DNA from 4 places in the Brevibacillus sp. AF8 genome. Region 3 is predicted to be linked to each of the others. Evidence: riboswitches for the same ligand, from Rfam matches in the RefSeq annotation. Region 3 holds a riboswitch; each other region holds the start of a gene.
The links. A riboswitch is a leader RNA that binds a small molecule or an ion and turns the genes downstream of it on or off. The one in region 3 is predicted to bind cobalamin.
Positions count from the first base shown of each region.

Region 1: it holds a riboswitch for cobalamin, as region 3 does, so the genes downstream of both, KB186_RS19620 (ABC transporter substrate-binding protein) here and nrdI (class Ib ribonucleoside-diphosphate reductase assembly flavoprotein NrdI) in region 3, are expected to answer to the same signal.
Region 2: it holds a riboswitch for cobalamin, as region 3 does, so the genes downstream of both, KB186_RS17625 (energy-coupling factor ABC transporter permease) here and nrdI (class Ib ribonucleoside-diphosphate reductase assembly flavoprotein NrdI) in region 3, are expected to answer to the same signal.
Region 4: it holds a riboswitch for cobalamin, as region 3 does, so the genes downstream of both, KB186_RS12755 (ABC transporter substrate-binding protein) here and nrdI (class Ib ribonucleoside-diphosphate reductase assembly flavoprotein NrdI) in region 3, are expected to answer to the same signal.

Region 1 is NZ_JAGQDN010000016.1:67,848-75,969, forward strand. It holds gene KB186_RS19595 (ABC transporter substrate-binding protein) at 1-1,183, shown strand, start outside; gene KB186_RS19600 (ABC transporter permease) at 1,276-2,286, shown strand; gene KB186_RS19605 (ABC transporter permease) at 2,303-3,208, shown strand; gene KB186_RS19610 (alpha/beta fold hydrolase) at 3,264-4,034, opposite strand; gene KB186_RS19615 (M24 family metallopeptidase) at 4,159-5,250, shown strand; cobalamin riboswitch at 5,267-5,466, shown strand; gene KB186_RS19620 (ABC transporter substrate-binding protein) at 5,636-6,655, shown strand; gene KB186_RS19625 (FecCD family ABC transporter permease) at 6,680-7,738, shown strand; gene KB186_RS19630 (ABC transporter ATP-binding protein) at 7,735-8,122, shown strand, end outside.
Region 2 is NZ_JAGQDN010000013.1:127,559-135,680, forward strand. It holds gene KB186_RS17610 (spore germination protein) at 1-1,165, opposite strand, end outside; gene KB186_RS17615 (GerAB/ArcD/ProY family transporter) at 1,155-2,255, opposite strand; gene KB186_RS17620 (quinone-dependent dihydroorotate dehydrogenase) at 2,407-3,498, shown strand; cobalamin riboswitch at 3,632-3,825, shown strand; gene KB186_RS17625 (energy-coupling factor ABC transporter permease) at 3,969-4,733, shown strand; gene KB186_RS17630 (energy-coupling factor ABC transporter substrate-binding protein) at 4,730-5,014, shown strand; gene cbiQ (cobalt ECF transporter T component CbiQ) at 5,011-5,808, shown strand; gene KB186_RS17640 (energy-coupling factor ABC transporter ATP-binding protein) at 5,805-6,653, shown strand; gene KB186_RS17645 (hypothetical protein) at 6,709-6,873, shown strand; gene KB186_RS17650 (hypothetical protein) at 7,060-7,554, shown strand; gene KB186_RS17655 (delta-aminolevulinic acid dehydratase) at 7,755-8,122, shown strand, end outside.
Region 3 is NZ_JAGQDN010000001.1:438,314-446,435, forward strand. It holds gene nrdF (class 1b ribonucleoside-diphosphate reductase subunit beta) at 1-331, opposite strand, end outside; gene nrdE (class 1b ribonucleoside-diphosphate reductase subunit alpha) at 387-2,471, opposite strand; gene nrdI (class Ib ribonucleoside-diphosphate reductase assembly flavoprotein NrdI) at 2,458-2,817, opposite strand; cobalamin riboswitch at 2,979-3,178, opposite strand; gene KB186_RS01565 (alpha/beta hydrolase) at 3,349-4,170, shown strand; gene KB186_RS01570 (ACT domain-containing protein) at 4,202-4,714, opposite strand; gene KB186_RS01575 (hypothetical protein) at 4,754-5,083, opposite strand; gene mnmA (tRNA 2-thiouridine(34) synthase MnmA) at 5,105-6,217, opposite strand; gene tlp (small acid-soluble spore protein Tlp) at 6,357-6,575, opposite strand; gene KB186_RS01590 (hypothetical protein) at 6,700-6,915, shown strand; gene KB186_RS01595 (DUF952 domain-containing protein) at 6,920-7,270, opposite strand; gene KB186_RS01600 (hypothetical protein) at 7,290-7,535, opposite strand; gene KB186_RS01605 (glycerophosphodiester phosphodiesterase family protein) at 7,713-8,122, shown strand, end outside.
Region 4 is NZ_JAGQDN010000008.1:9,593-17,714, forward strand. It holds gene KB186_RS12745 (ABC transporter ATP-binding protein) at 1-738, opposite strand, end outside; gene KB186_RS12750 (FecCD family ABC transporter permease) at 748-1,785, opposite strand; gene KB186_RS12755 (ABC transporter substrate-binding protein) at 1,787-2,782, opposite strand; cobalamin riboswitch at 2,939-3,087, opposite strand; gene KB186_RS12760 (MBL fold metallo-hydrolase) at 3,237-4,181, opposite strand; gene KB186_RS12765 (pyridoxamine 5'-phosphate oxidase family protein) at 4,339-4,923, shown strand; gene KB186_RS12770 (MerR family transcriptional regulator) at 4,971-5,729, opposite strand; gene KB186_RS12775 (hypothetical protein) at 5,865-6,035, shown strand; gene KB186_RS12780 (manganese-dependent inorganic pyrophosphatase) at 6,086-7,018, opposite strand; gene KB186_RS12785 (metallophosphoesterase family protein) at 7,162-7,935, shown strand; gene KB186_RS12790 (PepSY domain-containing protein) at 7,965-8,122, opposite strand, start outside.

The sequences.
Region 1 (8,122 bases), on a different contig from region 3:
CGTAAGCCAATTTGGTGGTTACAAGGGTGACGCGACTCATATCATCAAATCCGTGGAAGCAGTCGATCCGACCACTGTAAAATTCACGTTGAATCGTCCACTGGCTCCATTCCTTGCCAACCTGGCAATGTCTCCTTTCGCGATTGGCTCGCCTGAGGCATTGAAAAAGGATGTTAAGAAATTTAATGAGCATCCAATCGGTACAGGACCTTTCAAATTCGTAGAGTGGAAGCGCAACGACACCATCACACTCGAGAAAAACCCTGATTACTGGAACCCAGGATATCCGAAGCTGGATAAATTGGTGTTCAAGGTCATCCCAGAAAACACTGCACGTCTGACTGCATTGGCATCTGGTGAAATTGACTTGATGGATGGTCTAAACACAGACGATATCCCGGCAGTAAAAGACAATAAAGACTTGCAACTCTTCCTTCGTCCTACTAATAACATTGGATACATCGGCTTTAACGTAGAGAAGAAGCCACTCGACAATCCAAAAGTTCGTGAAGCTATTGCTTATGCGATTAACAAACCTGAAATCGTAACTGCCTTCTTCGATGGGGTTGGAGAACCAGCAGTCAACCCAATGCCAAAAACAATGTGGGGACATAACAACGATATTAAAGATCGTGAGTTCAACCTCGATAAAGCAAAACAATTGCTGGCCGAAGCAGGACATCCAAACGGTTTTAAAATCAAGTTTTGGGCAATGCCAGTTCCACGTCCGTACATGCCAGAGGGTGTGAAGATTGCAGAAGCAATCCAGCAAGACCTGAAGAAAATCGGGGTTGATGCTGAGATCGTGACGATGGAATGGGCAACGTATTTGGAAAAGACTCGTTTGGGTGAGCAAGAAATGTTCATGCTTGGTTGGACAGGTGACAATGGCGACCCTGACAACTTCCTGGCTGTCTTGCTCGACAAAAATAACATCGGAAGCAACAACTATACACGCTGGGCAAACGAAGAAGCACATCAATTGATGATGAAAGCACAGTCCACTCCAGACCAAGCAGAGCGCGAAAAAATGTACAAACAAGTACAAGAGATCATCTTCAAAGATGTGCCAATGGTTCCGCTGGCACACTCTACACCAGCATTGGCAGGAAAAGCGAATATCATAGATTACAACCCGCATCCAAAAGGGTCTGAAAGTTTGGAAAAGGTAGATTTCAAGTAAGCTGATTCATCGTAAAAGGGTAAGAGGAGTGCATACCTCTTCTTACCCTTCTTTCATTATTTGGCGATTATTTTATGCAGGAAGGCGAGGAGATGGCATTGCTAGCTTACAGCATTCGAAGAATTTTAATGCTCATTCCTGTCTTAGTGGGCATGTCAATCATCGTTTTTTCCATTATTCGTGCCATCCCTGGTGATCCGGCTTTGACGATTTTGGGAGAAAAGGCAACACCACAAGCGATTGCAGACATACGAGAAGCGTTGGGATTGAATAATCCGTGGTACATACAGTATTTCGATTATATGAAAGATATTTTGAGCGGAAATCTTGGGGAATCGTTACAAACGAATGCGCCGATTTCAGATGAAATCATGCCTTATTTGGCGGCGACGACTGAACTTACGATTGTGAGTATGCTGATTGCGGTGTTTATCGGTGTAAATGCAGGGATTCTTTCTGCGTGGAAGCAAAACTCCTGGTTTGACTACTGTGCGATGTTGATCGCCTTGGTTGGTGTATCCATGCCAATTTTTTGGCTAGGTTTGATGGAGCAGTGGGTGTTTGCCCAAGAGCTGAAATGGCTGCCATCAGTTGGTCGCGACGATTCGCGTAATCCCGTAGAGGCCATTACGCACTTTTATATACTGGATACGATGATGGCTGGTCGCTGGGATCAGCTATGGGAAGTTATCAAGCATTTGATCCTGCCAGGCATTGCATTAGGTACGATCCCGATGGCGATCATTGCACGTATCACTCGTTCGAGCATGCTGGAAGTCATGCGTGCCGACTACGTCAGAACCGCTCGTGCAAAAGGGCTGACACAGTTTTGGGTCGTGTACAAGCATGCGCTGAAAAATGCAATGATCCCTGTTTTGACGGTAATTGGTTTGCAAACAGGGTTGCTGCTGGGTGGAGCTGTTTTGACAGAGACGATCTTCGGATGGCCAGGTGTCGGTCGTTATATTGTGACCGCCATTGGAAACCGTGACTATCCGGTTATCCAATCCGGTATCCTTGTGATCGCGACGATTTTCGTCCTGATCAATCTCTTGGTCGACCTTCTGTATGCCTATATCGATCCTCGCATCAAATATCGCTAAGGAGGGACGAAGAGACATGGCACAACCACAATTACAACCACAAGATCAGGTAGTACCTTTAAAAGTGAAGCAAGAAGAAGTAGTCTCTCCTTGGAAGGATGCATGGAGGACACTACGAAAAAACAAGCTGGCGTTGGTGGGCTTCGGGATTATTTTGTTTTTCATTGTTGTGGCGGTATTAGCTCCATGGATTGCTCCGTATCCGTACGACGAAGGTCAGCTCGTAATGAAAAACAAGCCCCCTTCCGAAGAGCATTGGTTTGGAACAGATTACAATGGTCGTGATGTGTTTAGTCGCGTTATTTATGGGGCACAAATCTCCCTGTGGGTAGGGACGTTCTCTGTCATTGGCTCCGTTCTCGCAGGGACCTTGCTCGGTCTTTTGGCAGGATATTATGGCAGATGGATTGATACGATCATTTCGCGTCTCTTTGATATTATGCTTGCATTTCCAAGTATTCTTTTGGCAATCGCTGTCGTTGCCATCTTGGGGCCTTCTTTGCAAAACGCCTTGATTGCCATTGCGATTATTAACATTCCGACATTTGGACGGCTAGTACGTGCCCGTGTATTGAGTTTGAAGGAAGAAGAATTCGTCATGGCGGCACGGGCAATCGGAATGAAAAATTCCCGGATTATCATGCAGCATATTTTGCCGAACAGTCTCGCACCAATCATTGTGACCGGGACAATGGGGATCGCAACAGCGATTATCGAAGCAGCTGCACTTGGCTTTCTTGGACTGGGAGCACAAGCGCCAGAACCAGAATGGGGAAAAATGCTCGCTGATTCACGTCAGTACATTCAGAAAGCACCATGGACCGTTATTTTTCCGGGGCTCTCTATCATGCTGACCGTTCTCGGCTTTAACTTGATTGGGGACGGCCTGCGCGATGCACTTGACCCGCGGATGAAAAGCTAGTCCAATCGCAAAAAGACAGAAGGGAATGTGATGCCGTCCTTCTGTCTTTTCTTGTTTATTCTTCTTCCATGAAGGTGCGGCACAACTGATTGAAAGCAGGAGCAGCTTTCGTGATGACTTGATGCTTTACGTTCGGGATCATTTCGAGTCTTGCTTTTGGCAATTTCATGCTAAGCGTCTGCGCATAATGGTGCATCCGTTGATCACGTTCGCCATAGGCAAGTAAAATCGGAAGCTGGATGTTGCTCAGGCGCTCTGTACATTGATATCGATGTCCGGCAGCGTAAAGGTATTTCACGCTAGTAGGATCTGTTTTGGAGGCGTGTGCCGTCCATTTTTCGCGCATTTCTGGGTTATCGACATGTGAGGAAGCAATGGAACGGGCAAGAAGAGGAACTCCGTGAAGCATCGACAACGCCTGGGCCATCCAAAATCGTCCATGTAAATACAGGTCATTCACTTCGGAAAATCCGCTCACGAGTATACCGCCTTGTGCATGATCAGGATAGCGAAGACAATATTCAAGGGCGATAGAGGCACCTTGGGAGTAGCCCAAAATAAAGGGACGCTCAATGCCGAGTGCCGGGATCAGCTTATGGAGCCGTTCTGCCAACTCCCCAATGGAAAAGGGCTTCTCCATCGGAGAACTGTCGCCATGTCCGGGTAAATCAGGGACAATGAGCTGATATGTATCTGCGAGTGTTTGCTGATAAACAAAATTGATAGAGCCGATACATGGCGCATGGATACACAATAACGGCTGGCCTTTTCCTGATATGTGAAAAGCAAACTGTTTGCCATCCTGATGGACGAGTATTTGTTCCATTTTCATTTTCACCCCACTTATAGGTTGTCCGATCCAAGGGAGATTTTTCAATTGAACTCTTCTTTTTTTGATGGGGAAGTGGTATTCTCGCAATAGAATAATTGGTGAAAGCAGGGTGAAGAAGTTGTTTCAAGAGCGCATTTCGAAGCTCCACACGTTTTTGACAGAGCAAGAGCTGAACGCGGTGTTGATTACCTCTCCCAAGCACGTCTACTATTTGACCGGATTTTTTACTGACCCGCATGAACGTTTTATGGGTCTTGTTATTCCTGCTGAGGGAAAGCCTTCCTTGATTGTACCTGCTCTTGATCGTGAAGCAGCGGCAGAAGCTTCGTTCGTTCAAGATATCCATACACATACGGATATCCAAAACCCGTATGAAATTCTCAAGCAAGTGTTGCCAGCGAACTTGGCGAAGCTCGGTATTGAGAAAAGTCATATGACTGTCGAGCGCTATGAAGCACTTGGACAAGTTGTTCTGGCGTCAAGCTATGTGGACGTGGAAGAGCCTCTCCGTGAAATGCGTTTGATCAAATCCGCGGATGAAGTGGATCGTCTGAAACACGCTGTTCAGTTGGTCGAGGATTCCTTGCGGGAGACCCTGAAGAAAGTTCAGAAAGGCATGACCGAGACAGAAATCGTAGCTGAGCTGGAATTCCAGATGAAGCGCTTGGGCGCAGAAGGCCCATCCTTTACGTCCATGGTATTGGCAGGGGAGAAGTCGGCACTTCCACACGGAAAGCCAGGAACCCGCCAGGTGCAAGAAGGCGACTTGCTTTTGTTTGATATCGGAGTAGCTGCAAACGGATATGTATCCGATATTACTCGTACCTTTGCTGTAGGCGAGATCAGTGCCCAGCTGCAAGAGATTTACGAGACGGTATTGGCGGCCAACGAAGCGGCAATTGCTGAGATTCGTCCGGGTGTGACCTTTGCGCATTTGGATAAAACCGCTCGCGATGTCATCACTGCAAAAGGCTACGGTGAATACTTCATGCACCGTCTTGGGCACGGACTTGGGATGGACGTACATGAATATCCATCTGTTCACAGCCAGAACCAAGAAGTGCTTCGACCAGGGATGGTTTTTACGATCGAGCCGGGCATCTATTTGCCAGGTGTAGGCGGCGTGCGGATTGAAGACGATGTATTGGTTACGGAAACGGGCGTTGAAATACTCACGCAGTTCCCGAAAAAACTGACTTCCATCAACTAATGAAGAAATCATAAAAATTGAATACGTATCGAATGGTGCTGGATGGCATATGCCGTCAGCTTAAAAGGGAAGTCCGGTGAGAAACCGGCGCGGTCCCGCCACTGTAACGAGGAGTGCCTAGCAAATAGCCACTGTTTTTTGGAAGACAAAAAATGGGAAGGTAGCTGGGTGTGTTGATCCGTAAGCCAGGAGACCTGCCATGCGATCCTATACAATCGACCCACGAGGATGGGGCAGATGTGGAAGCAGTCTATGAAAGGGCGCCTTTATGCCTGCTTATAGTTATATCTACGTTTGTCATGCACCTCCCGATTGAAATGGGGGGTGCTTTTTTGTGGAGGATTTGGTTCAAGCCATCATTTCCAAACAGAAAAGAGGATTACAGATGATGAAGGCAAACAAAACGCATACAGTAATAAAAGGACTAGCTTTCGGTATTATGACAGCTGCCATGCTTTTGGTTTCGGCATGCGGCTCCACTACGACAACACAGGCTCCAGCCAAAACAGAACAAACAGCTGCTCCAGCAGCAGAAGGCAAGCCAGTAACACTAACCAATAATGGTATCGAAATGACTTATCCAACAGCACCTGAGCGTGCAGTGACTTTGAACCAGCACGTCACCGAAATCATGCTGGCATTGGGCCTTGCTGATAAAATGGTCGGAACTGCTTACCTGGATGATAAAATCCTTCCTGAGTTAAAAGCAGATTACGACAAGATTCCGGTACTGTCTGACAAGTATCCTACGAAAGAAGTGCTGCTGGCAGCGAACCCAGACTTTGTCTACGCCGGATGGAAAAGTGGATTCGGCGAGAAGGGCGTAGGATCGATGCAAGATTTGGAAAAGGTTGGCATCAAATCGTATCTGCAAGCGTCATCTAGCATGCCTGGTCCGACTATCGACGATGTGTTTGCGGACATTACGAACATTGGACGCATTTTCCGTGTGGAGGACAAAGCCAATGATTTGATCCATAAAATGAAGAGTGAAATGGATCAAACCATGAGCAAAATTGGCAAGATTGACGAGCCACTAAAAGTGTTCGTGTACGACAACGGGGAAGATAAACCATTCACAGCAGCCAACAACTACATGACATCCTTAATCAAAAATGCAGGCGGTAAGAACATTTTTGACGATATTCAAAAGGGGTGGGCAGAGGTAAGTTGGGAACAAGTAGTAAGTCGCAATCCAGACGTGATTATTATCGTAGATTACGGGGACAGAACCGTCGAGCAAAAACGCAATTTCCTTTTGAGTAAAAAAGAATTGGCGGATATCCCGGCGATTAAAAATCAACGACTAATGGTATTGCCTTTGTCCGCAGCTTCTGAAGGTGTTCGAGCACCGATTGCGCTGAAAATTTTGGCGGAAGGACTCTACCCGGATAAATTCAAATAGAGTACGCCCCTTTTAAGGGAGGGAATAGCACTGCAACAGATCAAGTTACCTTATATCATCATTACTTTACTGGTCGGACTTTTCCTCTCGATTACGTTCGCAGTTACCCTGGGATCAGTAGAGATTAAGCCGACTACGGTATGGAAAATCGCCTTATCAAAAATTCCGATGTTGACCCAATGGATCGAAGTGGATTGGTCCAAAGGTGAGCAAACGATTATTTGGGATATTCGCTTTCCTCGTGTACTCTTGGGGGCAATCGTCGGCGCAGGTCTGTCTGTCGTGGGAGTAGCGATTCAATCGTTGGTTCGCAACTCCCTGGCTGACCCGTATGTGTTAGGCGTATCTTCAGGTGCTTCGGTTGGCGCTACCTCGGTAATTATTTTTGGAGCATTCAGCATGTACGGGCAGTATGCGCTATCCTTTGGCGCTTTTACAGGCTCCCTTGTGTCCATCATTCTTATTTTTACGCTATCCCGTATTGGTGGACAAAACTCGACGGTACGCCTGCTCATGGCTGGAATTGCGATATCTGCGATCTTGTCGGCCATTACCAGTCTGCTTGTTTTTTCAGCGCCAAATGAGCATGGAATTGGGACGGTTCTGTTTTGGTTAAGTGGCAGTCTGGCTGGCGGGAAATGGGAGTACCTGACGATCCCTACAATGATTGTCGTCATCTGTCTCATCGTTTTAATGGCCCAATACCGCTCGCTCAATGCGATGCTGATGGGCGAAGAGTCAGCGGGGACATTGGGGGTGAATACGGTACAATTCCGCAAGCTTCTCCTGGTGATCACGGCACTGCTTACGGGTGTGATCGTGTCCATCGCGGGATCAATCGGTTTTGTCGGATTAATGATGCCCCACATCGTCCGTGTAATGGTTGGATCAGATCACAGACGTGTCCTGCCTGTCAGCGCTTTGTTTGGCGCGATCTTTCTCATCTGGGTTGATGTAGTTGCCAGGCTTGCCTTTGCACCGGAAGAGCTGCCGATTGGTATTTTGACAGCATTGTGTGGAGGTCCATTCTTTATCTGGTTGATGCTGCGGAGTTCTTATTCCTTTGGAGGTAGCGGACGATGAATTTGCAGGTTGAGAATATATCGGTCGAACTGGTGAAAAAGGGAATCCTGCACAACGTCAGTCTGGAGGTGCGCTCTGGAGAGTTTGTGGGGCTGATCGGGCCGAATGGCAGTGGGAAGTCCACGTTGCTAAAAAGCATTTATCGCGTACTGAAGCCGCGTTCGGGATGGATCTCACTCGATGGCGACGACGTATACAAGCTAACCTCACGCCAAAACGCTCAGCGAATGGCGGCAGTACGGCAGGAGACCTCTGTCGAATTCGATTTTTCGGTGACCGAAATCGTGAATATGGGACGTGCCCCGCATAAGCGACTATTTCAGTCCGATGACGCGGAAGACGTTCGGATTTGTGAAGATGCACTACAGCGGGTAGGGATGCATA
Region 2 (8,122 bases), on a different contig from region 3:
GTGCCACGGTAACGGCTCCGCTTAATGCCTGGTTGACCAGTGTAAAGGAGGCAACGACTGTCAAGGAGCCGATAAACAGCATTGAGGGCGATGTCAGTCCTGCACGAATGGAAGCATCCCCGATAATCAGTGCGCCGACTAATGCTAGCGTCTGCCCGACGTTTTTGGGCAAGCGGGCACCTGCCTCGCGCAGAAATTCAAAGATAAACAAGATGATAAATAGCTCCATTGGCGCGGAAAATGGCAGCCCTTTTCGGCCTTGTGTAACGGTAGCGAGCAATTGAAAAGGAAATTGCTCTACATTATAAGCGGACAGCGCAATCCAGAAGCCAGGCAGAAAAATCGCGATCCAAAATCCACCCAAACGCAGAATGCGTTCCAACCATACATAAGAAACCGGATACTGATCATCTTCGGGAGATTTGATGAGTTCGAGCAAGGTAACCGGTGCTACGATTGCCAAAGGTGAGCCGTCTACCAATACGACCACTTTCCCTTGCAGCAGCATGTAAATTGCATAGTCAGGACGTCCCGTATAATCAACTAACGGAAACAGCGAATGAGTATTGTCACTGAGTAATTTCTCCAGGATAGCGCTATTCAAGATTTTTTTTGACCGACAATTGAGGAGCCTCTCGCGCATCATCTCCACGAGATCCGAAGATACTCCATCTGTGATATACAGCATCGCAACTCTTGTACGCGAGCGTGTTCCGAGAATAAAAGGCTCATAGGCCAGGGTAATGGTTCGCATACGCTTGCGAATGAGAGCTACGTTCGTGGAGAGATCCTCGACGAAGCCGTCGCGTGGACCTTTGATCGATATTTCTGTATTGGCTTCCTCAGGACCGCGCTCTGGCCGATTGGAGATATCCCAGGCGAATGGCGGGGAGTCTCCGATGAAAATCAGCAAATCTCCTGCAAACAGTCGCTCCACCCACAACTCTGGATTCGTAAAAAGCGGGAAAAGAGGCAAGGAACGCAAATCACCAATAGCCAGGAATCGCTCCAATTGCGGCAATGCCGTATCTTGTAATTGACGAACGTCTGCAAGTCCTTCGCAATAAAGCATCAATACAGGCTGGTCCTCGGTTGTGACTGTTCGCATAAAAACGACGTCCGCACAATGCGCGAATTTTTCCCGCAGTTCCTCTTCAAGGGTCATGGCCTATTCCCTCCTGTCTGGATGGCTTGCGCAGAGTAACCAGCATGAGTGCGAGAGTAATCACAACGATAATGACTAGGTAAAGCGGATAGTATACGTGCGTCAGAAATGATACGAACTGCATGTCGCTGTATGGGAGGCTGGTAAAGGCGATCATGCTTCCGCCTAGAAAAATCATCATGAATCTGCGTTCTTTTTGGGTACGGATGGTGAGTAAATCTCCCAAGAGCAGCAAGCAAATCGTGATGCGTATAAAAGCCCCAGCGAGCCATTGGAAAATGGAGAAAAACTCCATGTTCTCGATGTCTTTTCCAATCGTGAGTAGCCGCCATTGCTCAAATGCCGGAAAGCGTTGGCGCGCAGACTCTATAGGTCCAAATTCCGCAATAGCCCCTGTCAACGGACTGAGTGTCAGCAGAAGCGTGATGCCGAGCATGACCAAAAAGTGTACGAGGCGCAAGGGCTTACGTACATGAGGTTGGAGCAATAGCAGCAGAAACATCTCTGAAATACCGCCGCCTACATAGAGCATCCCGTGAAGAAGAGGACCATACCCATGCTGGAAAAGCGGCAACAAAAGACTATAATCCTTTTTAGGAATATTGCCAAAAGCGATGAAAAATCCGAGCAAAACCACGACAGGCAACAAGATTCCTGCTGTGATTCCTACGGAGGTTATTCCCCCGATAGACGCGAGTATGCATAAACCCATTAAGGCTAATGCGGTCACCCACTCGGGTGTTCGAGGCAAGTAGTTGACGGTCGTCCATGTCTGGGTATCGATTAGATTGGTTAGGGCCATCATGTACAGGCAGACCATGATCGGGGTGAGCAACAGATGGCTGACGATTTTTCCTGAGCGTTGCGCAAGCCATTCATGCAAAGACTGTTGCTTCGTACTTCGATTAACCACAAACAGCAAGTACGCCCAGAAGGAAAAAGGGATACCGGCAATCAACACGCTCAACCAAGCATCTCTTCCGGCTTTACTCAATAAGAGGGGGATAACGGTTACGTGGTTCGTAATGCCGATCGTCAGCATCATCACCATAATGGCTTGACCAATCCCGATTTTTCCGTCCACTTTCATGAAAGACTTATCCCCCTGTGCGTGGTGGTGCTGTTAGGATTTGCCTGCTTGGCTGGAAATATGTATCACGTATAAAGGTTACATCCTCCCGAAAAAGTATGGTATTCTACTATGAGGTAAAAAGGTAGAAACGGAGTAAGGAGTGCAGCCGATGTATCAGCTCATAAGAAAATATCTGTTCCAGCAAGATGCGGAAGAGATTCACGAAAAGACAATTGGTGCCTTAAGGCTGGTGGAGGATTCTGCTCCAGGCAAAAGCATCCTGAAGATGATCTATCAGGTAAAAGACCAGCGGTTGGAGAATAAGCTGTGGGGAATGACGTTTCCGAATCCAGTCGGACTTGCAGCCGGTTTTGATAAAAATGCAGAAGTCTACCATGCGTTGGGTGCCCTTGGTTTTGGATTTGTGGAAATCGGGACATTGACGCCGCAGGGGCAGCCAGGCAATCCGAAGCCCCGATTGTTCCGATTGCCGGAACATCAAGCTGTCATTAACCGAATGGGCTTCAACAATCATGGTGCGTATTTGGCTTCCCAGCATTTGGTCGATTACGCATACTCAGATGTTCCGATTGGGATTAACATTGGGAAAAACAAAGTAACGCCGAATGAAGAAGCGGCCGTCGACTATAGCAAATGTATGGACATGCTCTATGCATACGGTCACTATTTCGTCATTAACATCAGCTCTCCGAACACCCCGAATCTGCGTGACTTGCAGGAAACAGAGAGCTTGCGTCATTTGGTGCGTGCAGTAAGGGAAAAGGCAACCGAAATGGAAGCGCGTTCCATCAAGAAAAAGCCGATTTTGTTGAAAGTAGCGCCAGACATGTCAGATGAGCACATGCGCGATGTGGTTCACGCTGCTGTAGAAGAAGGCATTTCCGGAATTATTGCTACCAATACGACACTGTCACGCGAGGCGGTTTCCGGACATCGATTTGCCGAGGAAGCGGGCGGCTTGAGCGGAAGACCTCTTACAGAGCGTTCCACGGCTTGGGTGAAGGAGATTTATCAAGAAGTAGGAGATAAGGTACCAATTATTGGTGTCGGCGGTATTTATAACGGGGAAGACGCCTACGCGAAAATCCGGGCAGGAGCTAGTCTCGTTCAGGTGTATACAGGGATGATTTATCAGGGCCCAGGTATCGCCAAGCAAATCAACAAAAAACTGCTGAAGCTCATGCAACGCGATGGCTTTAAACATATTAGTGAAGTGATTGGCGTAGACGCAAAAGAATAGATAGAACAAAGTATGCATAGGTCGATGGCTCCGTTTGTAAGGGTCATCGACTTATGCGTTTTCGCTTATATTCTTCCGATTTATGTAGTGATCCGGTATAATGATGTGGGACAAACATGAATTGTCAGTCAATTGCATATAGTCGGCGTTAGGTGCCTTTATGTGACGCATAAAGGGTAACAGGGAATCGGGTGAAAGTCCCGAGCGGTCCCGCCACTGTAACCAGGGAGCTCTCTTTGAGAAGGAAACCACTCATTTTCGTATGGGGAAGGACAAGGAGCGCATGGATCTGGAAGCCAGGAGACCTACCTAGTAGCCACACCCACAGAACCTTCGCGGAAAGGAGCGGTGAATACGAGGCAATGAGGCTGTCTAGTCAGTCTGTTGTTTTGTGTGCACATCTCGTCCATTGATGGATGGGATTTTTTTGTTTGGAGGAAAGAACGAAAGTGAGTGAAGGAGGAATGAACATGAATCGATCTCGTCTCGTATCTACTTGTCTGATGATCGCGGGCTTCGTCCTGTATTTTTTGCTCAATGAACCTGAGACAGGACACGCGATGCACATCATGGAAGGGTATTTGCCTTTATCCTGGGCCTTATTTTGGTGGGCTGTCTTCTTGCCATTTTTTATTCTTGGGATTCGCTCGATTAACAAAATTGTAAAAGAACATCCCGAAATGAAGCTCCTAATTGGCGTTGCAGGAGCGTTTGCCTTTGTTTTATCTGCACTGAAAATCCCTTCGGTTACAGGCAGCAGCTCTCACCCGACTGGAACGGGCCTCGGTGCCATTATGTTTGGACCTTTTGCGATGTCTGTGCTAGGGAGCATGGTGCTCTTGTTTCAAGCCCTGCTATTGGCGCATGGAGGTTTGACTACGCTAGGGGCGAATGCTGTATCTATGGCAGTGGTAGGACCAATGGTGGCATACGGAATCTATCGGTTGATCATGAAAGTGGCAGGAAGCCAGCGACTGGCGGTTTTTGCGGCGGCGGCTTTGGCTGATCTCGCTACCTATGTAGTGACTTCGCTTCAACTGGCACTCGCATTTCCAGCTGAATCTGGCGGAGTGTTGGCCTCGTTTGCCAAATTCGCAGGAATTTTTGCATTCACGCAAGTACCGCTCGCCATCAGTGAAGGTCTGTTGACCGTTCTTGTTTGGAACTGGTTGTTATCTTACAACGCAAAAGAGCTTACACAGCTTCGTTTGCTCAAACGGGAGGAATCGCTGTGAAAAAAGGATGGAACTGGCTTTTACTCATTGGAGTAATCGTACTGGCTATTGTCCCGCTGTTGCTGGTTCAGGATTCGGAATTTGGCGGCGCAGATGGCGTGGCAGAGGAAGCGATCAAGGAAATCGCCCCGAACTACGAACCGTGGTTCCAGCCGCTGATAGAGCCGCCAGGGGGAGAGACGGAGAGTCTATTGTTTGCGGTGCAGGCGGCGTTGGGAGCGGGAGTGGTTGGCTACGCCGTGGGCTTGTACAAAGGCCGGTTGGATAAGCGGAAAAAATGAACGGACTGCAGCTTGATTCTCTCTCTTATCAAAACAGGCTGAAACGTCTGCCGCCTGCTCATAAGCTATTACTGGCGAGCGCATTGTTACTGCTCGTCCTGGTAGGACATGTATGGATGCAGATGGCTGTCGCTGTGTGGATGACGGTATGGGTAGTGGTGTATGCCCGGATTCCTGTCCGTATCTATTTTACCTTTATGATCGTGTCGCTCTCGTTTTTCGCTGCGGGGCTTCCTGCTCTACTGGTTGAAGGGGCGAGAGCAGGAGAAGTGCAGGTCCAGGTCGCGGCAGCATGGGAGCTGGGTTCTTATGTGCTCTATGTGCCGATGTCGTCCTTCAGTAAAGCTTGGATCTTGTTTTGGCGTACCATGGCGAGCTTATCCTGCTTTGCTTTCATTTTGTTTACCGTGCCGTTTGCTGAAATTTTGCAGGTGCTTCGCCGGCTACGTATGCCTGTCCTTGTAACTGACTTATTAATGATCATGTATCGGTTTATTTTTGTGTTGGTAACGATTTCTCATCAGCTCTGGATTGCCCAACGTTCGCGCGGAGGTCATCGCGGCTTCCGAGCGACGCTTCGGGATGCAGGGGTTCTCGTTGCGCAATTGTTTGTCAGAGCAATGCGCAAATACGAAGCCTTGCACAAAGGAATGGCGGCTAGGGGCTTTGGGGAGAGCATGCAGGTGCTCTCGTTTCATACCCACTCCCGCTCGCGCCGCTATGAGTGGGAGGCAATCGCAGGCTGTATGCTGCTGGTGCTGCTTGAGTGGTGGACAGGAGGTTGGCGGTTATGACATCACGGTTGTTGGAGTTCATCGATTTGCAGTACACGTATCCGGGAGGGCGGGGACCTGTCCTGACAGGGCTGTCCTTATGGATTCCTGAGGGGAAGAAATGTGTTCTTTTGGGACGGAATGGCTGTGGGAAGTCGACTTTGTTCTTGCATGGAAACGGAATCATCGAGCCACAGCAGGGACAAGTGCTGTGGAAAGGAAAACCGCTTGTCTACAAACGAGCCGCATTGCAAGAGATGACGCAAAAGGTGGGCTTGGTCTTTCAAGATCCCGAGCATCAGTTGATCGCAAGCACGGTCGCAGAAGATATATCCTACGGTTTATGCAATCAGAAGCTGCCTGTGGAAGTAATCCGGGCAAAGGTAGAAAAGGTGCTGGATGCATTCGGGTTGAGAGAGCTGGCAGAAACTCCGATTCATCATTTGAGCCTGGGACAAAAACGGAGGCTGGCGCTCGCGGGGGTCATGGTCATGGAGCCAGAGCTTTTGCTATTGGACGAGCCTACTGCGTATTTGGATCGCTATCAGACCAAAAATTTGCTGCGGGAGCTCGAAGCCATTCACCGGCAAGGAACAACTGTTTTGATGGCAACACACGATATGGATATTGCCTTTGAATGGGCCGAGTGGATTTGCATCATGGATGCAGGCAGGCTTGTGTTCGCGGGAGATCCGCAGGAGGCATTGGAAAACAGAGCCATGCTGGAGAGCCTTCATCTGGGTATGCCGTTGCTCGTTGATGTGTGGGAGGCACTGCCTGAGCAGTGGAAGCGCGAGTTGGGCGGACATATTCCGCGTTCGGTGAATGAACTGCGTGAAATGCTCCGTGTTCAGCGGGTGTGGTGAATGGAGTGGGCGCTTTCGGGTAAGCTAACCCCAAAAAGCCATGGAGGTACGCAGTATGGAACATGACTCTGTCTCGAGTTCATCTGTCCCAAATCATCAGGAAAAAGGAGTCCCTCGCCAAGTAAAGGATGAATTGATGTATCAGGTGTTGGAGAAAGACATGACCACCGCTGAACAGGAAAAGAAGATAAAGGATGATTACCTAAAAGGAAAGGCGTAAATTTGCGCCAAGAAGCCCTTCTCGCCACAAAAAGGCGTGAAGGGCTTTTGGACGTCTTAGGTAAGAGAGGGATTTGATTCTCGCTGAAAAAGTAAGAAGATTTGTACGGATTTTGTAGGGATATGTCATTTCATCACGAATAACGTAAAGAAGGCACTTACTTACAATGGGAGAAGTGATGAGGTTGTGATTTCAACTTTGAATAAGACGCTATGCGTTCAGCAACTCGTAGAAAAGTTAAGAGACAAGCAGCTTCTTCATGTACCAATCGCTGATCTTCGAGAATCCAATAAAGCGTTGTATGAATACGTCAATGAGCTCAATGACTCGATTGCGATCATTCCGACCACGATTAATTCTGTCATTACAGGCGTCATCCGCTTCCAGGAAGGGTATTTTATTACCTTGGGCATGCTCATCTGGAAAGACGCCAACAAAAAAGGGGCATTCAAAGAAGGGACGTTTCTTTTTTACAAGCATGACGCTCATGATTCGATTGAGGATTGCGTTCATGTTACCAATTCCATCGAGAATCACAATCTGATGGAAAGCCTATTCTTTGCGTGCTGCGAGAGCAAGGATGGCGATTCCGTGCTTTCCTATTCGCATATCGAGCATGCGATCACATACGGAGAGCTGTATCGTGATATGAAGACCAAAATCAAAAAAGGGTTTGCGTAATGAGGGAAACTTTACATGCCAAGTTTTGGGTGATATACTACTGAAAATTTATAAAATATTCCAATTGAAGAGGAGTTTTCCTACTTGATGATTATGAAGTAACGTCTTGCTATTCACCAGTTGGCCCGACCCCCTCCACGTAAATGGTTTTGTTTTCCTACAAATAAAAACCACTTACAACCAAATGGAGGAATATCACGATGAGTAAACCTGAAATGAATGTTGCCTTAGTAATTGGTCCGGATACGGATTTGGATAGCCAAGCAATCCGAAATACACTTGAGTATTTTGGAGCTCGAGTCTTTACGTACTGGATTGGTCGACCAAACGATTTGATTGATGTATTGAATGGTACCGACCTTTACCCAAATACCGATATGATTGTTCTGAATTTCCATGGAGATGAGGGTAGCCTCATTATGCCAGAGCTAGGCGAGGACGTTTACGAGGAAGGAGAACCAAAGGGTGACTTTGGCTCTGACGAGGTTAGACGTTTTGCCAAGTTGGATGGAAAAATCGTGTTAGGTAACGGATGCTCGCTTGGTGATCTCGAATTAGCGAAGGCCTT
Region 3 (8,122 bases):
CTGTCGATGCCAGCGTGGTAAAAATACTGCTGTACGATTTGGCATGGATTTGCTCCATCATGCCCATGAAGGCGAGAACCGCTTTTCTTTGCAGTCCATCGACATGCTCCATGATTTTCGGCATCCCTACTCCACCTTGAACCGTATCCAGCAAGGTGAGACCGCCCAATACTTTTTTATACGTGTCCCGTTCAGTTGCACTGAGCTCCATCCAGGCCATCTTGTCATCTGATAGCGGAATCTCATCATCCGTCCAGAACTGCATGATGTTTTGATTCCAAAACGTCATCGTAAAATCGTCGTCCGGCCTGTTCCAATTGACTGCTTTCATATGGCGTTCCTCTTCTCTTTTTGCTTGATGCTTTTCCTTTTATGAATCGCGTTCACTAAACCGCGCAGCTAATGCACTCTTCTACAGTCAAATGCTTCGTACGCGTATAGTAGAGTGACTTCAGACCTTTTTTCGCTGCGTAAATGTAATAGCGAGCCAGTTCTCTGGTTGAAATGTTGCTGTTCACGTGCAGCACAGTCGATATTCCTTGGTCGATGTGCTCTTGAATTTCGGCAATCAGATCAATTACTTTGAATTGATCGATCACATATGCCGATTTGTAGTAAAAATAGTTTTCCTGCGACAAGTACGGCATCGGGTAATACGTCGTAGAGTTGGCATACGTTCTCGTTTCGATATGCTCAACGATTGGCATCACGCTAGAAGTCGCATTCTGAATGTAGGAAATGCTCTGTGTCGGTGCAATCGCCAAACGATACGCATGGTAAACGCCATGCTTTTGCACCTTTTGCTGTAGCTCCGCCCAATCCTCTGGCGTCGGAATGTGCATTCCTTCAAAGAGAAGCTTTGCTTTTTCCGTCCGTGGGCTGTAGTCATTCGTCACGTACTTGTTAAAATAAGTGCCCTTTGCATATTCCGATTGTTCAAAGCCCAAGAAGGTCTTGCCTGTTTCCTTGGCAATTTCCATGCTTTTTTCCAAGGAGTAGAAGTTCATCATCATGAAAAACGTACGGGCGAAATCTCTCGCTTCTTCACTTTCGTAAGCGATTTTGTTCTTTGCCAGATAACCGTTCAGGTTCATCGCACCGAGACCTACTGAGTGCAGCTCGCGGTTAGCCTTTTGAACGCCTGGAGCGTTTTCTACACGCGTCATGTCACTTACGGCTGTAATGGCTTCGATTCCTTCGTGGACAGATTCACGGATCATTTTGCGTTCCATCACGTTGACAATATTGAGAGATGCCAGATTGCAGCTAATATCGCGACGGATGATGTCCATCTCGCCGTAATTGGTGATCGTCGAAGTCTCCTGCAGCTGGAAGATTTCCGTGCACAGGTTGGACATTTTCACCGAGCCGAGATCTTTCAGGGCATGATTGTTGTTCGCATTCGTTTTGTTCATGATGTACGGATAGCCTGATTCCATTTGGATCATCGCGATTTTGGTCAACATCTCGCGTGCGCTCATCACGGTCTTTTTCTTGATGCGATCGTTTGCCAGGAGCTCCTCGTACATGTCATCGAGGTCCATATCATCCAGATGCACGCCGTATTCTTTGTACACGGAGTACGGAGCAAACACAGTCAGTGGCTTGTTTTCCTCAGCCAGCTTGTAGAAAACGTTTGGTACGATCAGGCCGATGGACAACGTTTTGATGCGCGCTTTTTCATCTGCATTGATCTTTTTGCAATCGAGAAACTCGTTGATATCCCAGCCGAAAATGTTGTAATACGCTGCACCTGAGCCTTTGCGTTGGCCCATTTGATCCGCGTAGGAAAATGCATCTTCCAACAACTTGAGGACTGGCATGACACCTTTTGCCGCGCCCTCGACGCCTTTGATCGGCTCTCCTCGTCCGCGGAGCTTGGACAGGTTCACGGCTACCCCGCCGCCAATTTTGGATAACTGCATACAAGTGCCCAAAATAAAGTTGATAGAGTTCAGTGAATCATCCATTTCGAGCAAGAAGCAGGAGACCATTTCTCCGCGGCGGCTTTTGCCTGCGTTCAGGAAAGTTGGTGTCGCTGGTTGCAAACGTTGGTCCATCATGGATACTGTTAAACGCTTGGCGAGCTCAAAGTCACCTTGTCCAAGGGACAGTGCCACAACGGCCACCCGGTCTGGATACTGCTCCAAGTACATCGATTTATCGTTCGTTTTCAAGGCGTAATCTTTATAAAATTTGGAGATAGCCATATACGAAGCAAATTGAAAATCAGCGTCATAGGCCAAACGGAAAACTTCATCAACCTGCTCAACCGTGTATGTTTCATAGACGTTCTCATAGAAGTCATTCTCGATCAAATAGTCCATGCGTTCTTTGACACTGTTAAAAGTCATCGTGTTGGACTGCACTTCTTCCATGAAGACCGCAACCGCTTCCCGATCCTTTTCCAGTTGATAAAATCCGTCGTTGCCACGCTGCATCAGTTCGTTGTTCAGTTCAATATGCCGCAATTGCTGCCACCCCACTCGTAAATTGTTCCACGTCACGGCCGGTACCGGACAGTTCAAATTTAGAAATCACCGGAACGCCATATTGGCTCGCGATCGTATCCGCGCTTTTGGCAAAGCTGGTTCCCCAGTTGCGGTTGCCGCTGGCAGATACTCCGCGCAGATGGACATGATTTCGCTTCAGGAACGTCGCCACCTTCTCCGGCACTTGTCCGAATCCCGTCGTGTATGTGACCAAAATGAATGGCTCGTCCAGCACCATATCTTGATTAATTTCCACATGTGGCAAATTAATTTTGTTGACGAATCTTCGGACGTTTCCTGTTTTTGAATCATAAGCGATTAGCATGTCCCTCATCCTATCCTACTATTTTTACTCTGTATGTATGTTATTTAGCCAAAGTAAAAGCGCATCCGACGTTTACATGCCGAATGCGCGTGATGACTTCCATCTAGCAATTCGCCAATGCGAATTGAGCGCTCGAACACTTCCCTATCTCCCGTAGGGTAAACAGTGCAAGCGGTTAGGCAGGTCTCCTGGCTTTTGGATCATCGCTCCATTTACACCTTCCCGATCCTTCAGGATCAGTGGCATTTTTTCGCAAATGGAACTCTCTCATTACAGTGGCGGGACCGCGTCGGATTCTCACCGACTTCCCTATTAAGTCTACCAAATCTGGCTGGCAAACACCTTACCGCATCAATATGTAGTTGGTAAAACTTACTTTACCTCAATATATCGTAGGAGTCAAGCTCAGTATGGGCTCTTTTCGAAAACTAACTATTCTCCTTTTTCGGCTATTGCCAATCTCTGGTTCTCGTTCATATAATAGATTTTGTGCGTGCTGGTTAGCCTTGGGGAGATTGGAGAGTAGCCTTCATGAAAAGCACCGACTATCAACCTGTCGTCATTCCTCGTTCATACAGTAAAAACATGACCTATCAAGAGCGAGACTATCACATTTTCGTAAGTATACCTGCTGATCCCGCTCCGGAATCAGGTTTTCCCGTCATATATTTGCTAGACGGCAACTCTGTTTTTGCCACCATGACCGAAGCGATACGGATACAATCACGTGACCCTGAACGAACTGGTGTGTATCCTGCTATCGTCGTCGGGATTGGCTATCCAACGGAGGGTCCGTACCATCCTGCCCGTTTCTTTGATTACACATATGAAGTTCCAGCCTCAGAGCTTCCTTGCAACCCAAGTGGTACAGAGTGGCCTCAGATGGGGGGAGCGGAACAGTTCCTCACCTTTTTGGAGGAGGAGCTCAAACCTAGCATTGAAAATGACTTCCCCATCGATCGGACGCAGCAAGCGATTATTGGACATTCGCTAGGTGGCTTGTTTGTTTTGCATGTACTTTTGACCAAACCACATGCTTTTCAACGTTATATAGCTGGCAGTCCCTCGATTCATTGGAATGAGAGCGTGCTGCTTGCGAAGGAGAGTCAATTACCGAAGCTGCTGACAGATGATCTCGACGTCCATGCGCTCCTCAGCATTGGGGAGTTGGAAAACGATGGCCGGTTCTTGGTCAAAGAAAAATCCCTGGCGATGGTCGTACGATTATCCTCCATGGGTAAAGGTCAAATCAAGGCTTCCTTTAAAGAATTTGCTGACGAAAATCATTCGTCCGTTTTGCCAGTCCTCATTAGCTATGGACTCAAATTCGCTACGAAAAAAACTGCCCGCTAAAAACGGGCAGTTTTTGTTTATCATGATTTGCTTACTGTAGTGATAACACTCTGGTGATTTGGGGCAGCTCTTCGATGGCGGAAACAATCGTCGGTGTAATCTCTTCATCAGTCACAGAGACAAGCAGGGCATTCTTCCCTTTTTGCTCGCGCGATACATTCAACTTGGAAACATTGATTTCATACTCGGCCAGTTTTCGTGAGACATCATAAATCACGCCTGGATAATCGATATGGTGAACCAACAATCCATGGGCCCCTGGAGGTATGCGACACGCACAGTAGTTGATTTCACTGATGTACACTTCTCTCCAGTCTTGCGCAAAGGTGTACTTGTTCGCTCCAACACGCAAAATCGCCAAATGATTCGCATATTCGCCGGAGCTGTGTTGGACAGGAACCTTCATTCCGAGTCCTTCCACTAGCAGTGTTGCGATTTCCTCTTTATTCTCATGAGCAAGAATACTTAATTGTGCACCCGCTAACTCTGGCTCGAGTCTTCGAATCAGTTCAGCCAGCTCACGCAGTCCAGCATATTGGGTCATGTGATGCCTTCACTCTCCCAGTCAGGTTTATCCTTGTTATTACGGTAGAATCCATGCTTCCGGCTCTTTCTTGATGGAGGATTCGTTATCGGCACGATACCAAGCCGTCAACGTTTGCCCATCTTTCGTAAAGTGGATTCGGTAAATGGTATTGCCTTTTCCGCTGTTGGTAAAAGGACTTTCCTCCAGCGGAACCGCTGTCACTCCACCCGCGCTTACAACCCCGCCGTTCTCCTTGATGACGTTTTGGATCGTCGCCATATGCTCTTTACCCATGGAGGCCATCCCGAAATAAGAGATGATCGCCAAGAGAACTGCTCCCGCCAAAAATGAAACGATAATCACTTTTGATTTTTTCGTAGCATCCACCGAGTGCTTCCCCCGTCTATCTTAGTTCTCTTTATCGACTAAGCGTACCTTGTCAATCGTCCCTCCACCCAAGCATACTTCTCCATCGTAGAAGACAACAGCCTGACCAGGTGTCACTGCTTTTTGCGGCTGATCAAATACAACTTCTACGTTGCCATCCTCCAGCAGGTGAACGGTTACTCCCTGATCTGGCTGACGATAACGGAATTTGGCTGTACAAGAAAACGTTTCGGAAGGCTTCTTATCACTGACCCAGCTCACGTTGGTCGCCAAGAGACTCTTCGAGTACAGGCGGATATGATCAGAGCCTTCACCAACGATCAGGACATTCCGTTCCAGATCTTTGTCTACAACAAACCAAGGCTGTCCGCTCGTGCCATGACCTCCGCCAATCCCTAAGCCTTGTCGTTGACCCAATGTATAGTACATCAGTCCGTCGTGCGTACCGATGACTGCTCCATCTACGGTCTCAATATTTCCTGGTTTGGCAGGTAAGTAGTTTTGCAGGAACTCGCGGAAGTTGCGCTCCCCAATAAAGCAGATCCCAGTACTGTCCTTCTTTTTCGCTGTATAAAGTCCTGCTTTCTCTGCAATCTCCCTTACTTGCGGTTTCGGAAGATGACCGATCGGGAACATCGTTTTGGAAAGCTGTTCTTGGCCCAGTACATTCAAGAAGTAAGTCTGATCCTTGTTGTTGTCAGCGCCGCGAATCAGCTTGTACTCGCCATCGATGTACTTGACCTGCGCGTAATGGCCGGTAGCAATATAATCCGCCCCCAGATCCATGACCTTGGCGAGAAGCTCACCGAACTTGATTTCACGGTTGCACATGACATCCGGATTCGGTGTACGTCCTCGTTTATATTCATCCAAAAAATACTGGAATACCTTGTCCATGTATTCTTTTTCAAAGTTTACCGTGTAATATGGAATGCCGATCTGTTCACAGACGCGCCGGACATCCTGGAAGTCTTCTTCCGCCGTGCAGTGGCCGAATTCATCGGTATCATCCCAGTTTTTCATGAAGATGCCGATGACGTCATATCCCTGTTGCTTAAGCAGGTAAGCCGTCACGGAGGAGTCAACTCCGCCGGACATGCCGACAACGACGCGTGTATCTTCTGGTCGCTTCATAAGTCTTTCTCCTCTTATTCAATTTGTACCCTTACAGATTACCATGTTTCGCAAAACAAATCATGTTTTGTTGCACTTTTGCCCGATAGAATGAAAAAACGCCTGACGCATAGGTGGCGCCAGACGTTTGATAGCAAGGTTATGCCTGCGAAGATTCATCCTTGATTTCCGCGCGATATCCCTCGATGCTTTCTTCACGACGCTGATTTTTCGCTTCGAGGGTTGATTTTTCCTCTGCAGAAATCTCTCCAGCATGAGCCGTCAGGTAATCTTCGGACTCACGAATGTTCTCTTCCGTATTGGAAATCATCTGTTGAAGTTTTTCTGCGTTGTCAGAACGGTCATCCGGCTTCGCCATAATCGATACGCCTCCTACAAAGGGTTATATTCAACACCTTTACCATTGTGCGCCAATCATGGTTTCTTTATGTACCCGTGTTATAATAGAAGAAACGGATTAAACGAAAAAGAGGGTTTCACCTATGGCTTCCTTAGATTTGTTGGAAAGAAAGCTGCTTCGGATCATCTCTGATACAGATCCAGTCCGCCTGAAACGTCAATGGGTGAAGGGACAAAAGGTACCGGAATCCGAAGTGGAACAGCGCATGCGAATCGATCTTCTCTTGCGCAGACTCGACAAGCTCCCTGAGGCTAAGCGCCAAGAAGTGCTTGCGCTACTCAAGTGGTTTAGCTGGTAGAAGATTAGCGGATGGACGTTCCCAGACGCCACTGATCGTCTATCCGATTCATTTTCTTTATATCCACAATCGCATCATGATTCAGCGGTCCATAGATGTGTGGATACAGCAACCCGTCCTTCGCAGCCTCGTATTTGACTTCCGAAGTCGTTTTTGTTTCATCGACAACGAGTACATACAACTCCTCGTCAAACTGTGCATAGACGCGGTTTGCTACCTTTTCAAGCAGCTCGTCCCCTTTCGTCGCGTGAATAAAGCCTTCCTGCTCGTAATCGCGCGGCAAGTAGTGATCCTTGTCCATCCACTTTTCCCAGTATGCTTTTGGCACCATGCAGTAAATAATATTGTCTTGCATGTTTCTCCTCCGGTTTCGATTATTTTTTTGGCATTGCTTTGTTTAGGTGACGCATAGCTTTATCATAGAACATCTGCTCCATTCGTCCCTGATCATATCGCCATTGAACGAAGTTACGCAGAGAGTGCAAATCCACCCAGGCATCCTTTGCTTGCGGATCGCGGTCAGGTACCTCACCCGTTATTTCACCATCGTAGACAAGCTTCGCCATCTCAGTTGGATGCATACCGATCTGATAAGCGATTTGGTGCAATGCTATTTTCATGGAATCTCCCCTTGCTGTTCAAGGATACATCTTCTCTTCCGTCTATTGTCTATTGTGCCAGTCTTTTCGAATGATGCCAAGCCCCTAGCCCTAGCCCTACTCCCAAAGGATGTACCTTCCTCCCTTGCGTTTTGCTACAATGAACAGAGAATTTTAAGGAAGGGGCGGTATTCCATCATGTCAAATCAACGAAATCAACCACGAAAGAAATGGTTCCAGCGAAAACGCATCTGGATTCCCCTTCTTTTCATGGCTTTCCTCTTTCTAGGCAACAGCTCTTATCTTGCAAAAGAGCCAGAAGGCGAGCCTTTTTTACTTGCTCACCGCGGGATGGCACAAACCTTTCATATGGAGAACATCACCAATGAAACTTGTACGGCGAAACGGATTTATCCACCGGAGCATCCGTACCTGGAAAATACGATTCCGTCCATGCAGGCAGCTTTTGATGCAGGTGCGGACGTCGTCGAGCTGGATGTACAATGGACCAAAGACAATCGATTCGCCGTGTTTCATGACTGGACGCTCGACTGTCGGACAAATGGCACCGGTGTCACGAGAGATTATACCTTGGCCGAATTACAACA
Region 4 (8,122 bases), on a different contig from region 3:
AACAGGATGCTCCATGACAATCGGTCTGGTTCCGTATACAGCCTCTATTCTGTCACTTTGCAAGATGTCTTTTGGTGTGCCAACGCTTATCTGCTTTCCTTTATGCAGCATTAGGATACGATCGCAGTATAAGGAGGCCAGATTCAAATCGTGCAGCACAGCAATGACCGTCACCCGCGTCGTCTTTTGCCATTTTCGCACGATGTCCATCAGTTGAATCTGATACCCGATATCGAGGTAAGTCGTGGGTTCATCCAGCAATAGCACCTGTGGTCGCTGGATCAATGCCTTCCCCAAAGCCACGCGCTGCTTTTCCCCACCGCTCAACTGATCCAGTGTGCGCTCTTCCAAATGTTCAAGACCCAGCAGCTGTACGATTTCATCAATGAGCGATGCGACATCCTGCTTTTCTTCGCCCAGCCAATTTTGGTAAGGAAAGCGTCCCATCTCCAACACCTCTCGGACACGAAAGCCGACTGGCGGCAGACCCTCTTGCTCCAAAACAGCCAGTATTTTGGCAAGCTCTTTGCGTGGATAGGAAAGAAGCTTTTTCTCCTGAAGCAAAATGTCTCCGGCATCCGCCTTGATGACTCCTGAAATCATTTTCAGCAAGGTGGATTTACCGCTTCCATTGGGCCCGATGATGCCAAAAAATTCTCCCTTGTCCACGCAAAAATCGATTCCGTGCAAAACTGGCGTATCCTGATACGATTTCTGCAAGCTGCGCACATTGATCATAAGCTTACGTTACCTCTTCCTAAAGCGTTTATTTTGCTTCAATAAATAAGCGAAAAACGGTGCTCCCAGAAATGCTGTCACGACACCGAGCGGGATTTCTGTGGGACTTAGCAGCATTCTGGCGAGAGTGTCGGCCCACAGCACATAGATGCCACCGCAGATCGCAGCCATCGGCAGCAAAATACGGTGGTCAGGACCAACCAGCATACGGACGAGGTGCGGTACCACCAGGCCAACGAACCCGATAATTCCCGCGATAGAAACCGCTGCTGCCGTCAGAAGAGTCGAGACGACCAGAACCACCATCTTTGTTCGATCCACATGGACGCCGAGATGCGCAGCCTGCCGCTCGCCCAATGCAAAAAGGTTCAAGGAACGCGCATAGCTCACCAGCACCATTCCACCGATGACCAAGTACGGAATCAAGACGTACGTAAAGGCCCAGCCCCGAAATGACAGGCTGCCCATCAGCCAGAACACGATCTCATTGACCGTCTGATCGGATAGCGAAACCATAAAGGAAACGAGTGAGCCGAGAAAAGCCTGCACCACAACTCCAGACAAAATCAGGGTCTCTGTTTGGAGCTTTCCTTGCGTGTTTGCGAGTCCGAGTACGATCCATAGACTGAGCAGTCCTGTAAGAAATGCGACGACAGGCGTGCTCCATGCACCCAAAAAGCTGATTTGCAAGCCAAACAGGATTAAAAAGGCCGCTCCGACAGCAGAACCTGATGCCACGCCCATCGTAAACGGATCGGCGAGCGGATTGCGCAAAACTCCCTGAAAGCCCGCTCCCGCAAGCGACAAGCAAGCCCCAATCAAGACAGCCAATACAACGCGTGGAAAACGAACCTTCATGACAATTTGCTCAGATGACTCCGGCCACGTTACGGCAATCCAGTCAGAGAAGCCCGGGATCTGCTGGAGCAGGATGAGCCATACTTGTGAGATCGGAAGTTGTGCCGCCCCCATCGAGATGCTGATGACTATTGATGCCAGCAGGACGAGACAACTGACTCCTCCCCATATGAACAATCGTTTCTTCATTTTATTTCACCAAGTCAGGGTAAATCGCCTTGGCTACTTCGATCAAGCCTTGTGTAATGCGCGGACCAGGGCGGGACAAAATATTTTGGTCCATGCCAAAGATTTGTTTTTCACGAATCGCCTTCATTTTATCCCAACCATTGCGATTCGCGATCATATCCTCCAGCTTGACGCCGGTCTTTTCATCGGTAATTCCGCTCGCATACAAAATGACGTCTGGGTCGTTTTGCAAAATCTTTTCTTCACTGATCGGATTCCAGCCTTGGGTGTCAGAAGCAATATTTGTCGCTCCAGCCAGTGTGATGAGTTCGTCCATGAACTCGCCTTTTCCGACTGTCCAGCCTGGGGAGAATTCCAGGTATACCTTTTTCTTCTGTTCCGGTTTTACATTTTTCACTGCATCTTCAACGTACGCGATGTCTTTCTTCATTTGCGCGACGACTTTTTCGGCTTGTTCCTGTGTATTCGTGATAACTCCCATTGTTAAAACATTGTTAAGGATGTCATCCATCTTTGTCGGATGAGTAATGTAGACGGGCATTCCGAGAGATTTTAGCTTGTCAGCCACTGGCTTCTCCATCGAAATCCCACCGACGACCATATCCGGCGTTTGAGCGAGAATGGCTTCTTCATTCGGTTTGACGACGCCGCCAATTTTCGGCTTTGCCTTCGCCGCTTCTGGATAATCGTCATAGTCTGAGACAGCTACGATCCGATCTTCCAAGCCTAATGCGAACAATATCTCTGTCTCGGCAGGTGATGTTGAGACGATTCGCTCAGGAGCTTTTGCAAAGGTTACTTCTTTTCCAGTCGCATCCGTGACTGTCAATGGATACGTTGTTTGTTTTGCAGGCTGCTCGGCCGCGCTCTCTTGCGGTGTTGTCTGCGGTGCACCTGTTTGTCCACCTGGTGCTGGCTGGCTGTTATCATTACCCGCACAACCCGCGAGGCTCGCCGCTACCAGTAGTGGGATCATGAATCGCAATGAACGTTTCATATGTAGAACTTCCTTTCTTCATGTCTGATTGACTGTACCTTCCAATAAAAAAAGCGACCCTTGCTTCCATTCGGAAATCAAAGGATCGGCACCTCAGGGCAAACAGACAGGATGGTCTGCTTCCTCAAATAGGCCGATCCTTTCCGCGAAGGCAACAGGCACGAAAACAAACAGGCAGGTCTCCTGGCTTACGGCTGAGGAACGAGCCGATTTACAGTGGCGGGACCGCGTCGGATTTTCACCGACTTCCCTTTTCACCCGATCTTTTTAAGAAAAGACGAGGCACCTATTTGCTGTTACGTTTGAAATTGTCACAGTCCATGATTCATCCTACATCATAGCATTCCTTGGATGAAAAAAGAATGACAAACACGTAAGCCAATACTTTCTTGCCTAACTAAAAATGAAAAACGCCTGAACAAAAGGTTCAGGCAAATGTAAAGCTTTTCGCAGGCTACTCTCGTTTGTGCAAATAATCCAGAATGCCCATGGAGCATACTTGCAAATCGAGCTTGAGTACTTCGAAAACGTCGTGGTCACCACTGATGCCTTGTGACTGTAGATGATCCGAGATTCGTTCAAACAGCGTACGAGACAATTCTTCATAGGTTTGTCCAGCAGCAATCGCTGACTCTCCTTCCTCCACAAACACGGGGAGCCACTCACGTATTTGACGGTACACATCATCCACCTGCTCAGACATCCCATAATGACCAAAGTAAATGCGATTTAGCTTGCGTGCTTCAAAACGGCTTAGAGACGCTAGCATGGCATCTGGGTCAAACTGATTCGGCGAAGTAGATGGCAGCACGAGGTGTATGCCATCCTTTTGAAGCTGTGGATAAAGTACACCTGCCGTATCCCCTGTGAACATGCCGCGGCTTACGGGATCGTAGATGCTGAAATGATGATTGGCATGTCCCGGCGAATCCACAAACTCTAACACGCAATTTTCTCCGATCTTCAGTGTATCCCCGTCGCCGCGAATCAAAAGCCTCTCCTCAGAAACTGCCACGATCGGATCGAACAATCGATCAAAATCATCGTGATAAACCGCTCTCGCCCCTGCGATCAGTCGGCTCGGATCTACGAGATGACGTGCACCTTTCGGGTGGACGACGACCTTTGCGTTTGGACAATCCTTCAAAAACAGTCCTACTCCTCCTGCATGATCCAAATGAATATGTGTCACAATGATGTATTTTACTTGTTCCGGCGTATAACCGAGCTTGGCAAGACCGGCCTTGATGTATGGGACGGAGGGGCTTGGTCCTGTTTCGACCAAAGTCAGTTCTTCTTCAGCGATGACATAAGTCCCCGTACGCTCTGGCCAGCCCATATCGAAACCGTCTATTAAATGGATGCGCTCCCCTAAGTAAATAGGCTGTGATGATTGCATGTAAATGCTCCTCCTTTTCAAAAATCATTTTGTTGCGAGAATATTTACACTTTATCACCTATTTGGGAGGCGCTGGTGAAAAACAACACAAAATCTTCATATTTTTATCGTAATATAAGGGCAGTAAAAAAATTCCATTACTTGGAGGGGTGCAAAAATGGGTCAGCTTTTTTCTGAGTTACGACCTGAGCATGAGACGTTTATCAAGAAGCAACGAATGTTCTTTGTTGCCTCTGCTCCAATGGACACAGATGGTCACGTGAATCTTTCACCGAAAGGGTACGATTCTTTTCGCATCATATCGCCTACGGAGGTCGCCTATTTAGACCTGACTGGAAGCGGAAATGAAACCAGTGCTCATCTGCAGGAAAATGGCAGGATTACTCTTATGTTTTGTGCCTTTGAAGGCCCTCCTCTCATCATGCGCCTATTCGGCAAAGGAACGGTTATTCTCCCGGATACGCCTCGGTGGGATGAGCTCGTAAAGGACTTCCCTCTTCTGCCCGGCGCTCGTCAAATCATTTCCGTAAACGTACAGGAAGTAAAGACTTCTTGCGGCTGGGCCATCCCCTTCTATTCCTTTTCAAAAGAACGGGATACCCTTCAGAAATGGACCTTGGCGAAAGACGAAGAGGAACTGCTTGCTTATCAAAAGGAAAACAACGTAGTCAGCATGGATGGCTTGCCAACACCCTTGGGACAAAAGCTTTTCCCCGCAGTAGGTGGGGATAACGAAGCGTAAAACACAAAGAAGCTGCCTTTCTCGCAGCTTCTTTTTTGGAAACCTCTTTACTTGCTCGTATAAATCGCCACTGCATCGCGGAGAAACTCGGCTACACCTGGCTGCTCCTTGTCATAGTAAGCAGTAAAACGCGGGTCATCTACATACATCTGGGCCACACCTGCGTGGGCTTCCTTACTGTAGCTGTCCCAATAAAAACTCAGCCATTGACGGTGAAGATCTGCTGCTTTTTGCGCTAATTCATGAGCAGGGTCGCCTGTCGAAAAAGCCTGCGACAACGTCTCGTGCAGCTCTGCGTTCAATTTCTCCAGCGCGGCATATTGTTCTTCTGTCATGCCTTTGACCTTCTGATTCGATTTTTCGATTCGGTCACTTCCATATTTTGCACGAATTTCTTCTCCGTATTGCGCCTCGTTGTCGTCAATCAACTTTTGCTTGAAGCCTTCAAATTTTTGTTTGTCACTCATCGTTTTGGTCCCCTCTCTTTGTGCTAATGTCAAATCGACATTGGCGATTAACGCATCCAATTGCGCTCGCCTTTCCAGGAGCTTCTCGCGGTGCTCCAGCAGTGCCCGGTCAGCATCAAAGGTTGGTGAATCCAGGATCTCCTTGATTTCCTCCAAGCTCACCCCCAGCTCGCGGTAAAAAAGGATTTGCTGCAATCGATCAACCTCTTGCTGTCCGTAAATGCGATACCCTGACGAATTGATTCTCGCCGGCTTGAGAAGGTCAATTTCATCATAGTATCGGAGCGTCCGGGTGCTGACACCCGCCAGGAGTCCTAGCTTTTGCACCGTATATTCCATGTTCATTCCTCCTGACAAATTGATCGTACACATTTACGGACCGTCAATGTCAAATACATTTTCACAAAAAATTGGCGTTACTTCATTTTCATTATTTGCTAAAATATAGGTAAAGCCATACAAGGGGGGACTTCGATGCTCTATATCATCGGCTTCATTGTAGCTATAGTCGGTGCCGGATGGGGATTAACAGGGCTGCTCAGTCTTAAAGCGAGAGATAAACATGCCATCACCCATTACACTGATGATGCTTATGCCCAGCAAACCTTGTTCCAGATGCATAACAACCCTACCCAAGGCATGTAAAGATAAAAAATGGCTGCCCGCATCGTGTGCATGGCAGCCATCTTTCTTTTTTACAGAGCTTGGAATGTATCAGTCAATACCGGTACGATTTGCTTCTTGCGGGAGACAACGCCCTTCAGAACAGCTTTGTTGTCCACCAATGTTACTTGGTATGCTTTTTCTACTGCTTGTGTTGCACTGCCGAGTGCAATTGCAACAGAATCGTTATTCAAGATATCCGTTACAACAAATACAAACAGGTCCAAACCTTTTTCAGCGATGTTTGCGTTCATAGCTGCTTCCAGTTCGCTTTGGCGTGCAAGTACATCATTGACATCCACTGCATTAACTTGTGCGATTTCTACTTTCGCATTGCCCATTTGGAACTCTTTTGCATCCAATGTGAGCAATTGTGCGATTGTTTTGTCGCTCAGGTCTGCCCCCGCTTTGAGCATTTCCAGGCCGTATGCTTCCAGATTGACACCCGCGATTTCAGCCAGCTCATGAGCAGCCGCTACATCTTGCTCCGTGCACGTTGGGGATTTCAACAGCAACGTATCCGAAATGATAGCAGAAAGCATCAAGCCAGCCATCTCTTTAGGAATGTCTACGCCGTTTTCTTTGTACATTTTCTTCAAAATGGTAGTCGTGCATCCAACCGGCTCGGCACGGAAGTAGAGAGGATTGCTCGTCTCAAAGTTCGCAATACGGTGATGGTCGATCACTTCTACCACTTGCACTTGCTCAATGTCATTCGCGCTTTGTTGGCGCTCGTTGTGGTCTACAAGGATCACTTCATTAACTTCATTCGCCACTGTCTCTACGAGACGCGGTTCTTTTACTTGGAAGTAATTCAACACAAATGCCGTTTCGCTGCTGATTACACCCAGGCGTACAGGCTCTACATTTGCGCCCAGTTTTGTTTTCAAGTCAGCATACACAAGTGCTGAACAAATGGAATCTGTGTCTGGATTTTTATGACCGAAGATTAGTTTTTTTTCCATCATCCATACTCCTTAATCGTAATTTGGCTTCCAAATTATACCACAGCTTAGCGGATATGCCCAAGATACATTATAGGTTCAAACTCGGTCGTTGGAAATAAGGTTTTGAAGAACAATCCGTAATGAATGGGAGGCGAAATAAAATGAGAGTGGCAGCTTTATATGACATTCACGGGAATGTACCTGCCCTACATGCAACATTGGCAGAACTCGAAGTTGTGAAGCCTGATCTTATTGTCATCGGGGGAGACACCATCTCAGGCCCAATGCCCGTCCAAACACTTGAAATACTCTTCCAATTGGAGACACCTGTGCAATTCATTCGTGGTAATGGCGATCGTGAAGTACTCCTCACTTTTGACGGTGAGGCTCAGGCCTTGGAAATGTCCGATTCTGTGCGGGAAATCACGTCATGGGTTGCGGAGCAATTGAGCCGCTCTCATCGTGACTTTCTGTCGCAGCTCCCTCTTACCTACACGTTAACACGCGAGAATTATGAGGACGTACTTTTCTGCCATGCCATTCCCACCAATGATGAAGATATTTTCACCCCACTCACTCCTGATACAGTTGTGGCCACTTACTTTGAGCGGACGCTGCAACGAATCGTCATCTGCGGTCATACGCATGTCCAATTTGAACATCGCCTTGGCGATCTGCTTATCCTCAATGCAGGAAGTGTGGGCATGCCGTTTGCCAACAAACCAGGGGCATATTGGTTACTTCTTGATGGTGACAGCTACGAGCATCGCTTTACACCCTATGACGTAGAGGCTGCTGCAAAACAAATCGCTTCCACGAACTATCCACAAGCTCAGAAGTTTGCCGAAGAGAATGTCCGAAAGATACCTACGGCTCAAGAAGCAATGGAATTTTTAGAGGCACTTGCACAAAAAAACCGGCCCTCTGTTTATTGAGGGTCGGTTGAGAAGGATAGCTGCCTAGATTAATCGTCCCAGTCTACATCCAATACAGCGCCTGTTGTAGCGGAAATCTCCAAATCGACTTCCTGTCCTTTAGCCGTTTTCACTTCTACTTCATACACATAGTGGTTATCATCATCATCCAGCTTCATGGATTTGATGGTGCCGTTCACTTTAGCCA